DNA from 2 places in the Luteibacter sp. NPDC104163 genome. Region 2 is predicted to be linked to the other one. Evidence: predicted binding sites of a transcription regulator. Region 2 holds the regulator's gene; the other holds the start of a gene.
The links. The regulator FliA, encoded in region 2, starts transcription of late flagellar genes. The targets are predictions, from matches to a motif close to TAAAGTTTNNCNNNCNNNGGCCGATAA.
Positions count from the first base shown of each region.

Region 1: ACZ6YI_RS04365 (GGDEF domain-containing protein) is a predicted target of FliA. The motif match lies at 2,506-2,532, and genes of this name have one in related genera.

Region 1 covers NZ_JBVJMK010000002.1:274,788-280,317, reverse strand. The annotation lists gene ACZ6YI_RS04380 (OsmC family protein) at 1-355, shown strand, start outside; gene ACZ6YI_RS04375 (CorA family divalent cation transporter) at 416-1,378, shown strand; gene ACZ6YI_RS04370 (oxygenase MpaB family protein) at 1,381-2,301, shown strand; gene ACZ6YI_RS04365 (GGDEF domain-containing protein) at 2,670-3,737, shown strand; gene sodC (superoxide dismutase [Cu-Zn] SodC) at 3,840-4,367, opposite strand; gene ACZ6YI_RS04355 (pseudouridine synthase) at 4,531-5,232, opposite strand; gene ACZ6YI_RS04350 (class I SAM-dependent methyltransferase) at 5,229-5,530, opposite strand, start outside.
Region 2 covers NZ_JBVJMK010000001.1:277,754-283,283, forward strand. The annotation lists gene ACZ6YI_RS01165 (chemotaxis protein CheA) at 1-1,143, opposite strand, end outside; gene ACZ6YI_RS01170 (protein phosphatase CheZ) at 1,151-1,792, opposite strand; gene cheY (chemotaxis response regulator CheY) at 1,802-2,203, opposite strand; gene ACZ6YI_RS01180 (RNA polymerase sigma factor FliA) at 2,234-2,965, opposite strand; gene ACZ6YI_RS01185 (MinD/ParA family protein) at 2,962-3,837, opposite strand; gene flhF (flagellar biosynthesis protein FlhF) at 3,907-5,253, opposite strand; gene flhA (flagellar biosynthesis protein FlhA) at 5,354-5,530, opposite strand, start outside.

The DNA of each region.
Region 1 (5,530 bases), on a different contig from region 2:
CGGGGTACTGAAGGATGCACCCTACGGCTACGCATCCCGGTTCGAGGATGGCCCGGGCAGCAACCCGGAGGAGCTGCTGGGCGCCGCGCACGCGGCGTGCTTCACCATGGCCCTCTCGCTCATGCTGGGTGACAACGGCCTCACCGCCGACCGCATCGAGACCAAGGCCGACGTCACGCTGGCGAAGGATGGCGAAGGCTTTTCGATCACCAAGGTCCACCTGACCACCAAGGCGAAGGTGCCCGGCACCGACCAGGCGAAGTTCACCGAGATCGCGAAGCAGGCGAAGGAAGGCTGCCCGGTGTCGAAGGTCCTGAAGGCCGAGATCACCATGGACGCCACGCTGGAAGCGTAAACTGCCCGCGCCGCCGGGTTCGCCCGGCGGCGCATCCGGCTGCCAGGGTAACGACCACACGTGCTGATCATCCACGAACACGGCAAACACGAACGCGCGACCGTCTGGACGCCAGGGATGGGCCGCCCCGACGCGCCGATCTGGATCGACCTGCTGGAACCGAGCGAGGACGAGCGCCGCTGCGCCGCCGAGATCACCGGGCTACGCGTGCCCGAGCGCTCGGACATCGTGAACCTCGCGATGTCGAGCCGCATCCGCACGGATGACGACGCGATGTACCTGTCGATCCCCTATTTCGCGGACACCAACAACGGCCACGCGTCACAGCCCGTCGGCATCGTGGTGACCAACCACGTGCTGATGACACTGCGCTTCAGCGAATCGCCCGCGTTCGACCTGGCCAACGAGAGCTGCACCCACCAGAACTGGGAATCCAGCGCGGACGTGCTGGCCACGCTGATCGAGGCCATCGTGAACCTGGGCGCGCAGCGCATGGAGGATGTCTCGGCCGAGCTGAAGAAGCTCTCCGACCGCGTGTTTACCCCGGAACGGCTTGGCACGCCCGTGCTGCGGGATTGCATGCTCGAGGTCGGCCGACTGGAGGGCATGCAGGCGCGCAACCGCTCGTCGATGCTGGGCGTCCAGCGCATCGTCTCGTTCGTGCGTGCGAAGAAGCCGGAATGGATGAGCGAAGCGGTGGAGGTCCGCCTGCGCGTGGTGGAGCACGACCTGCGCACGCTCGATGAATTCGACGACCAGCTCACCAACAAGCTGCAGTTCCTGCTGGATGCGACGCTGGGCTTCATCAGCACCGACCAGAACCATGTGATGAAGGTGCTGACCGTCACCTCGGTGGCGACGATCCCGCCGGTGATCCTCGCCGGCATCTGGGGCATGAACTTCAAGTACATGCCCGAGCTCAACTGGCACTGGGGCTATCCGCTCGCCATCCTGGTGATCATCGTCAGCATGATCCTGCCGGTGCTGTTCTTTAAATGGCGCGGGTGGTGGTCGGGGGACTGAGCATGCTGCGCAACCTGCTCCGCCCCGCGACCGCGCCGATCCGGCGCTGGGTGATGACCGCCTTCCCGAAGCCCCCTTCCGGCGGCATCGACTATGAACGCCCCGTCGGCGACCCCGGCCTGTTCGGGCCGAACTCGGTCACCTGGCGCATCCACAACGATTTCTGCGGGATGCTGGCGGGTGGCTTGTGCGCGCTGTACCTGCAGACGCTGCATCCCCGTGCGCTGGCTGGCGTGTGGGACCATTCGAACTTCCGCGGGGACCTGGTCGGCCGGCTGCGCCGCACCACCACGTTCGTGGGCGGCACGACCTACGCGCCCACGCACGAAGCGCAGGCCATGATCGAACGGGTCCGCACGATCCACGCGCAGGTGCGCGGCGTCGACGAGGCGGGCGTGCCCTACACCGCCGATGACCCCGACCTGCTCACCTGGGTGCACGTGAGCGAGATGTCCAGCTTCCTGGCCGGCTTCCGCGCCTATGGCCCGATGGAGGTGCCGCCGGCGGCGGCCGATGCCTACTTCAATGAAACCCGGCGCATCGCGGAGGCGTTGGGCGCCCGCGATGTCCCCGGCTCCGTCGCGGCCCTGGACGATTACGTGCGCAGCGTGATCCCCACCCTCGCCTATACCGAGCGCACCCGCGTCGTCCTCGAGGTGCTCGCCGACCTGGACCTGCCCGTCCCGCTCGCCGGCCTGTCACGCGACATCTTCCTCCACGCCGGCGCCTACCTGCTGCCACCCTGGGCGAGCGAGCTGCTACGCCGCAGCCCGGCCGACCAGATCAAGGGCCGCGTCGCGGCGCGAACGCTACGCGGCATGGCGCCGCTGTTCCGCGCGGCCCTGACCGATGGGGTCGCGACGCGATCGTGTCACCGGGTTGGGGTGGATCGGGGGCTGCTCACGACTTGGCCCGCACGGTGACCTGCCCCAGCCGCACTTGTGGGAGCGCGCTTGCGCGCGATTGACGCTGCCGCTAGCACCCATCGCGTGCAAGCACGCTCCCACAGCACGCCCCCACAACACGCTCCCACAACACGCCGCGTCCTTACAGGGGCTAGCGCCGTATGTGAAGGCCGCCGCGTGCGACTCAGTTCACAGTTCTCACCATTCCGCGAGAATTTGCACTAAAGTTATCGGCTTTCCGGTCGCTATAACTTGCTGGGGAGCCCACCGGCTCCTTCGCGCGTCGCGATCACCAGGGCTCACAGGGGGCCTTCTCGGGGGAGGATGGGTTCGGTGCGACTTCATACGATCAAGCGTGGCCTGCTGGCCGCGGGCATGGGCCGGCCGTGAGTTCAGCCTGGCACTCGCTCGCCGGTGGCATGCCGGAATCCAGGCTCCTCGCCTCCGTGGCGGAGTTCACCCATCACCGCGATATCGACGCGCTGGACCACAGCCTCGTGCTGTCGATGGCCGAACTGGTCGCGGTGAAGAGCGTGACCCTGTGCAAGGCGGGCGACAGCCTGCAACACCCCGTTGAATCCCTGACCGTCTGCACCCGCAACGGCGAGGGCCGCTGCGTCGTCGAGGCGCTCGAGCCCATGCGCGATGGCGACCCGGTGGATACCATCGTCTGCTCGATGGAGACGCTGGAAGTCATCTCCGACGTGACCGACGACGGCAGCTGCCGGCTGGTCGTGCCGATCATCCGCGACCATGTCGCGATCGGCGCCCTGATGCTCGAGGCCGACGACACGCTGGATAGCGTGCGCACCATGGTCGAGGGCTTCGCCCGGATCTATGCCAACTACATCGCCCTGCTCAATGAGAGCGAGCGCGACAAGCTCACCGGCCTGTACAACCGCCGCAGCTTCGAACAGCGCCTGCAGCGGCTGCTGAAGCTCCAGCGCCAGCGCGCCCGCGCGCTGCGTCGCGACGAGGAGCGGCGCAGCGCCAGCGAGGATGTCGCGCAGATCTACCTCGCGATCCTCGACATCGATCATTTCAAGCGCATCAACGATACCTGGGGCCATGTCTACGGCGACGAGGTGATCCTGATGCTCGCGCAGCAGATGCGCGCCTGCTTCCGCCAGAACGACGTGCTGTTCCGGTTCGGTGGCGAGGAGTTCGTGATGCTGCTGGCGTCGGAGGACAAGTTCTCGGCCGCCAATGCACTGGAGCGTTTCCGCGAGCATGTCGCCCGCTGGTCGTTCCCGCAGGTCGGCCACGTCACGGTGAGCATCGGCTACGCGCGGATCAGCGAGCACGACTATCCCGAGATCGTGCTGGATCGCGCGGACAAGGCGCTGTACTACGCCAAGCAGAACGGGCGGAACAGCGTGCAGGGCTTTGAGGCGCTTACCGCGCGAGGCGAACTGGCTGCGCCGGTGGCGTTGGGCTCGATCGATCTGTTCTAAGCGCGTGACAACCTGTGGGAGCGCGCTTGCGCGCGATGGGTGTTACCGCAAGCCCCATCGCGCGCAAGCGCGCTCCCACAACGGCGTGACTGCAGCCGTTGGTTACTTCACCACACCGCAAGCAATGCGATCACCGCCACCGCCCAGCGGCTTGGGTTCGTCGGAGTAGTTGTCGCCGCCGGCGTGGATCATCAGCGCGTGGCCCTTCAGCGTGGCCAGGCTCTTCAGGTGCGGGGCGGTCACAGCGGTCGTATCCGTGCCGTCGGCACCCACCGTGATCTTCGGCAGGTCGCCTTCATGGCCCATGCCGTCCGGACCTTCGTGCTTGCCGGTCTTGGCCGGATCGAAGTGGCCACCGGCCGCCAGCGCGGCGCCCTTCTTGCCGTCCTTCTCGCCCGGCGCGCAGCTCGGCTTCTCATGCAGGTGGAAACCATGCTCGCCCGCCGGCAGGCCCTTGAGGTCCGGGGTGAAGACGAGGCCGCCAGCGCTTTCGCTGATCTTGACCGAGCCCACTGACGCGCCGTTGCCGTCAACCGAGACCATCGTCATCGGCACCGTCACGCTCTTGTCGGCCGCCTGCGCCGCGCCACACACCAGCAGCCCGGCCGCCACGATTGCGAACTTTCTCATCTTGCACTCCCCAAACGGATGAAAGGTGGTCTGGGATACTGCACCGCGCGTGCACGTGGCGTCCACATCGGCGACCCGGCCCTTGTGGGAGCGCGCTTGCGCGCGATGGGTTTGCCGCGAGCACCCATCGCGCGCAAGCGCGCTCCCACAGGCGGGGGGTGGGCTAGCTGCCGAAGATCGCGCGGATGTCTTCTTCCGTCAGCAAGCGCCACGTGCCCGGCTCGAGACCACCGAGCGTCAGGCCGCCGAGGGCGGTGCGCTCCAGCGTCTCGACATGGTTACCGACGGCGGCGAACATCCGCCGGACCTGGTGGTAGCGGCCTTCGGTGAGCGTGAGCCGCACGTGGCGTGGCCCGAGCACCTCGAGCGATGCCGGTTCCAGCGGATCGGTTTCGCCTTCCAGCATCAGCGTGCCCGCGGCGAACACCTCGGCTTCGTTGCCTTTCAGGTCTTCGGCCAGGGTCGCTTCGTACACCTTCCCGAGTTCGCTCTTCGGCGAAATGATCCGGTGCAGCAGCTGGCCGTCGTCGGTGAACAGCAGCAGGCCGGATGTATCCCGATCGAGCCGCCCCACGGTGGAGAGCACGGGGTTGCGCACTCCGAAGCGCGGCGGCAGCAGGTCGTAGACCAGCCGGCCCACGTCCTTGCGCGAGCAGGTGTAGCCGGTGGGCTTGTTGAGCATCAGCAGCATGCCCTGCGGCGGGTCGAGCGGCTCGCCTTCGAAGCGGACATCGGCGTGCTCGACCTTGTCGTCGGCGTACAGCACCTCGCCGCTGGCATCGGTTACCGCACCTTCGCGGAAGAGCTGGGCGACCTGCTTGCGGCTGCCGTAGCCGAGGTTGGCGAGGAGTCTTACGAGTTTCATGGGCGGGGATCCTTCGCTTCGATCACCTTGAAGCCATCGCGATCGACCACGGTGCGCACCTGCCCGAAGCAGGCGGCAAGCGTGGCCTCGTACGCGAGATGGCGGTTGGCGACCATCCAGAAGCGGCCGCCCGGCGCCAGCGCGCGGGCAGCGGTAACAATGAAGGCACGGCCAAGTTCAGGCTGGTCGGCACGGCCCTGGTGGAAAGGCGGGTTGGAAACGATGGCGTCGTAGCGGCCATCCACGCCATGGGTGACATCGCCCCACACGACCCGCGTATCGATCGCGCGGCCGCTGC
Region 2 (5,530 bases):
GAACAGCTTGCCGACCGGCTGCATGCGCATGCGCAGCACGGCGTTCTGCAGGTCTTCGGCGACGCGTTCGAGTTCGCCGATGGCGCGTTCCATCGGGTCATTCGTGCCGCGCGGCGCGAGGTTGGTCAGGCGGTTGCGGACCAGCACCAGTTCGCCCGCGGCATCGACGAGGCTGTCGAGGCGGTGGGTATCGACGCGGACGGTGGTGTCGGCGGCGGCGGTGGGCTGGCGTTTTTCGGTTGAAGCCGCCGGCTTTGGCTTCGCCGGGGCAACCTGCTGCGGTGCCGTCGCTTGCGCGGGTTCGGCTTCGGGGAGCGCGGGCGAGCCCGCTCCCACGACCGCAACGGGCGGCGCGGCTAACGTGGTATCCGCTGCCGTTCCGCTGGGGGCGCCGGTGCCGTAGAGCTGGTCGAGCAGCGCTTCGAACTCATCGTCGCTGATGGTGTTGCTTTCGGGCGCGGCAACGGGTTCCGTCGCTTCAACGACGACGGCTACCGGCGTTTCAGCCGCACCTTCGGCGCCTTCAGCGCCGGGGGCGCCGGTGCCGTAGAGCGAATCCAGCAGGGCTTCGAATTCGTCGTCGGAGATGGTGCCCGAGGTGGCCGGAGCCGGCGCGCGCTCGGTGCGCGCGGCGTCGAGCAGCGCTTCGAACTCATCTTCGATCGGGTCGTACGGTTTGGCGGGCGGCGCCGCGACGGCGGGTGCCGCCTTCGGCGCAGTGACCGGCACGGCGAGCGCGACGGGCGCCGCCGATGCGGCGCGGCCCGGGATGACCAGGCGATCGAGCAGCGAACGCGGCGCAGGCTCGGCCTGCACGCCGGCATCCGCCGCACGCATCATGTCGTTGAGCAGGTCGAGCGACTCCAGCAACGCGTCCATCAGGCCCGCGTTGAGCACGATCGCGCCATTGCGCGCTTCGTTCAGGAGATCTTCCGCGCGGTGGCAGAGTTCCACCATGGCGTTGAGGCCAAGGAAGCCCGCACCGCCCTTTACGGTATGGAACGCGCGGAACACCGCGTTCAGGAGCTCGCTGTCTTCCGGAGAGGCTTCGAGATCCACGAGCTGTTCGCCCAGGGTCTCGAGCAGTTCGCGCGCCTCGATCAGGAAGACGTTGAGCAGCTCGTTGTCCAGCTCCACGCTCATGGCGGACTCAGAAGCCAAATTCGCTGAGGAGGCGATCCACTTCGTCCTGGCTGACCTTGTCGGCGGCCGGCGTATGGGCGCCCGCGAGCGAACCGGTGAGGCGCACCAGTTCCACGAGCGACGATTCCACCTTGGCCATGAACGACTCCACCTGGGCGACGCGCTGGCCGGAGAGATCCTGCCAGGACTGTGCCTCGACCATCTCGCCGAGCCCGATATCGCAGCTCTGCGCGAAATCGCCGACGCGAACGGCGAGCGACGTGGCGTTGGCGGTGAAGGCGGGATCGGCCTGGTCGAGCACCAGCAGCTCGTCGGCCTGCTTCGCCAGCGACTGTGCCTGCGGGCGCAGCTTTTCGCTGAAATCCAGCGTGCGGTGCGCGGCCTGCGAGCTCATCTCGAGCACATCGCGCAGGTGCTTGCGCGCATCGCTCATGGTGCCGGGCACGCCATCGCCCGAGATATCCGAGGCAAGGCGGCGCGCCGATTCGTGCAGGTCACGGGCGAGGTGGCCCAGCGCCAGGAACAGGTGCTGCTCGCGGCTGCGGATCAGCTTGTCCAGCGCCTGCTCGAAAGCCACGCTGTCATCGGCGTCGAGCAGCTCGCGCAGTTCGGGTGCCACGTCCTGGCCCGCGGAAATCATCGTATTCATGTCAGTCCCTTAGCCCGCTGCCGCGGCGAGTCGTTCGAAGATCTTGTCGAGCTTTTCCTTCAGCGTCACCGCGGTGAACGGCTTCACGACGTAACCATTCACGCCGCTCTGCGCGGCCGCGATGATCTGGTCGCGGTTGTTCTCGGCGGTGACCATGAGCACCGGCAGGGATTTCAGGTTGGCATCCGCACGGATGGCACGGAGCAGGTCGATGCCGGTCATGTTCGGCATGTTCCAGTCGGTGACCACCAGGTCGATCGGCTGCGAGCGCAGGAGCGCCAGCGCCGCGTTGCCGTCTTCCGCTTCCTGGATCAGCGTGTTGGTAAAGCCCAACTCCACCAGGAGGTTACGGACGATGCGCCGCATGGTGGAGAAATCGTCCACCACGAGGATTTTCATGTTCTTGTCCAAAGCGTTCTCCGCCTTACTGCCGCGTATTTCTTAGTGTTTGTCTTTCCAACCCGACATGCGTGCCCGGAGACGGATCAGCGCCTGGCCATGGATCTGGCAGACACGTGATTCGCTTACTCCCAACACCGCACCGATTTCCTTCAGGTTGAGTTCTTCATCGTAGTACAGCGACATCACCAGCTTTTCGCGCTCGGGCAGCCCGTCGATCGATTCGGCCAGCGCATGGCGCATGCCGTCCTGCTCGAACAGGCCATCCGGGCCCGTGGCGTCCGGGTCGGCCACGTCGATCGCGGAGCCTTCGTCGCCTTCGGGCGCCGTGAGGCTCAGCAACCGCGCGCTCGCCGCGTCGGCCAGGATCTGGTTGTATTCCATGGCGTCGATGCCAAGACGCTTCATCACTTCCACGTCGTCGGCGTCGCCACCCGTTTCGTTCTCGATCTGCCTTGTAACTTCCGCCACCTCGCGCAATTTCCTGTGGACGCTGCGCGGGGTCCAGTCCGTCTTGCGCAGTTCATCCAGCATGGCGCCACGAATGCGGATGCCCGCATAGGTTTCGAAGCTGGCCGCGCGAGTCGGCGAATAATTCCTTGCCGCCTCGAGCAAGCCGATCATCCCGGCTTGCATGAGGTCGTTCGCATCGACGCTGGGTGGCAGGCGGCCCATCAGGTGATAGGCGATCCGGCGCACCAGCGGCGCGTGCGTTTTCACCAGTTGATCGGCCGGAACCTTAGTAATTTCAAGGTATTCGCTCGCGACGCTCACAACGGCAGCCCTCCCCCCACGTGTTCACGCCCGGCAAAAAAGCCGATGCGACCCTGACCACGGGGTTCGGGTTCACCCCATGTATCGACCGACCTGGCCAAATTCTTGAATCCCACCGCCGAGCGGCTGCTCGGCCACGCATCGACCACCGCCGACTGGCGACGGATCGCCTGGCGCAGGTACTCGTCGTGGGGGACCATGCCCATGAAATCGAGGGAGACATCCAGGAACCGGTTGGTCACCCGCGAAAGCTTTTCGAACAGCTGGCGCCCTTCCTGCGCATGGCGGACCATGTTGGCCACGATGCGGAAGCGGTTCACCGCGAACTCGCGCGACAGGACCTTGATCAGCGCGTAGGCGTCCGTCAGCGAGGCCGGCTCGTCGCAGACCACGACCACCACTTCGTCCGAGGCGGCGGCGAACATCGACACGCTGTCGGAAATGCCGGCGGCGGTATCGACGATCAGGTATTCGGGGGCCAGCGGGTATTCGTCGAACGCGCGGATGACCGCGGCGTGCTCGATGTTGGGCAGCTGCGCCATGCGCCGGGTGCCCGACGTGGCGGGAATCACCTTCAGGCCATGCGCCGCCTCGAGGATCAGGTCCTCGATGGCGCACGCGCCTTCGAGCATGTGCCCGAGGTGGCGGGTCGGCTGGAGGCCCAGCAGCACGTCGATGTTGGCCATGCCAAGGTCGGCATCGAGCAGGAGGACGTCACGGCCGCCCATGGCGAGGGCCATGCCGAGGTTCACGGCCACCGTGGTCTTGCCGACGCCGCCCTTGCCGCCCGCGATCGCGATGCTGCGCGTGGGCCGGCGGTCGGCGAGCCAGTTGAGTCCGGCGGCCTGCGAGTTGTCGACGTGTGTGGTCATGAAGGAATTCACTGCCGGTGAAGAAGTTGCGGATGCGGTTGCCAAAGTCACGTTCGTCAGAATGTGCGATCAGGCCATGGCCGGGGTGGACGACGCGAAGCCGAAGCGATCGGCAAGTATGGCGTCATCCGGCTCGTCGTTGCGCTGCTTGAGCATCTGGGCTGCCAGGCAGACCAGTTTGCGCGCGTCGGCGGAGGCGATGTCCTCGGGCACGCGCTGTCCATCCGTGGTGTAGTCCAGCGGCATTCCGTGCCGGATAAGGGCCGAGAGCGCGCCGCCGAGCAGCGGCGTCTCGTCGAGTTTGGTAAGGATGGCGCTCTGCGGCTTCAGCGGAGCGTAAGCGCGCATGGCGTTGTCGATGGCCTGGGCCTGCGCATTCGCGGCGACGACCAGGCACACGCGCACATCGGCCATGGCGCGCAGCGTTTCGAACTGCTGCTGCAGCTTCGGATCGTTGCCGGCGAGGCCGGCGGTATCGATCAGCACCGTGTGCTTGCCGCGCAGCTGCAGCAACACGTTGCGCAGGCTCTGCGCATCGTGCGCGTTGTACACGCGCACGCCGAGCAGGCGGCCGTAATGTTCCAGCTGCGCACCGGCGCCGATGCGGTACTGGTCGGCACTGATCAGCGCCACGTTGGAAGCGCCATGGCGCAGGACCGCGCGCGCCGCCAGCTTGGCAATGCTCGTGGTCTTGCCGACGCCGGTGGTGCCGACGAAGGCGGTGATGCCGCCGCCGACGGTGTCAAAGTTGCGGCCGCTGGTGCGGATGTTGCGCGAAAGAATGCCCAGCGGCAGGTAACGCGCCTGCTCGGCCGTCATGTTCTCGGGCAGCTCGGCGCACAGGGCGCGGGCGACGTCGCCGTCGATACCCAGGCGGGTCATCTCGCGGAGCACGCGGGCGTGCAGCGGCTGCTGGCGATCCTTCTGGTTCCAGGCCAGCGCGGAGAGCTGCACTTCCAGCATCTCGCGCAGGTTGTTGATCTCGGCGCGCATGCCGTTCACCGCGGTGTCGTTCTGCGGCGCGGTCACCGTGGCGGCGCGTACGACGTCGGCGACGCTGGCGGCCAGCGCGGCGGAGGACTGGCGCTGCGGCGCATTCGGTGCGGCCGGAGCCGAACGGGCGGCGCGTTCGACGGCGGCGGCCGTCGCCGCACGGGCCTGGTCGACGCGCGCCATGCGCTCGGCTTCGCGGTTATCGCGGGTGGCACGGATCGTCTCGGCCTTCTCTTCCGCCGGCGGCTCGAACGCAAAGCCGGCTTCGCGCACCAGCGCTTCGTCGTAGTCGAGCGCGGCGATGATCTCGATGCCGTCATCCAGCCGACGCGTGGACAGGATCACGGCGTCCGGACCCTGCTCATCACGCACCTGGCGCATGGCCTGGCGCATGTCGGGAGCAACGAATCGTTTGATTTTCATGCGTTCGATCCTGTCTTCGTCGATCGGCGCCCCGCTTGCCTGCGGCGCCACCTTGTTCTGTCACGTCCGCCGGGGCAAATCCCCGCGCGGTGTCTCATTCCTATCGTCCCAGGGCCGTCACCAGCTTGACGCGGCGGTTGTCCGGAACCTCGTTGTACGCAAGTACATGCAGGTTTTGGGCCACATGCCGCGTGAAACGCGAAAGCCATGGACGAAGTGCCGGCGAGACCAGCAACACGGCCGGTTCGCCCGCCGCTTCCTGGCGGCGAGCGGCGTC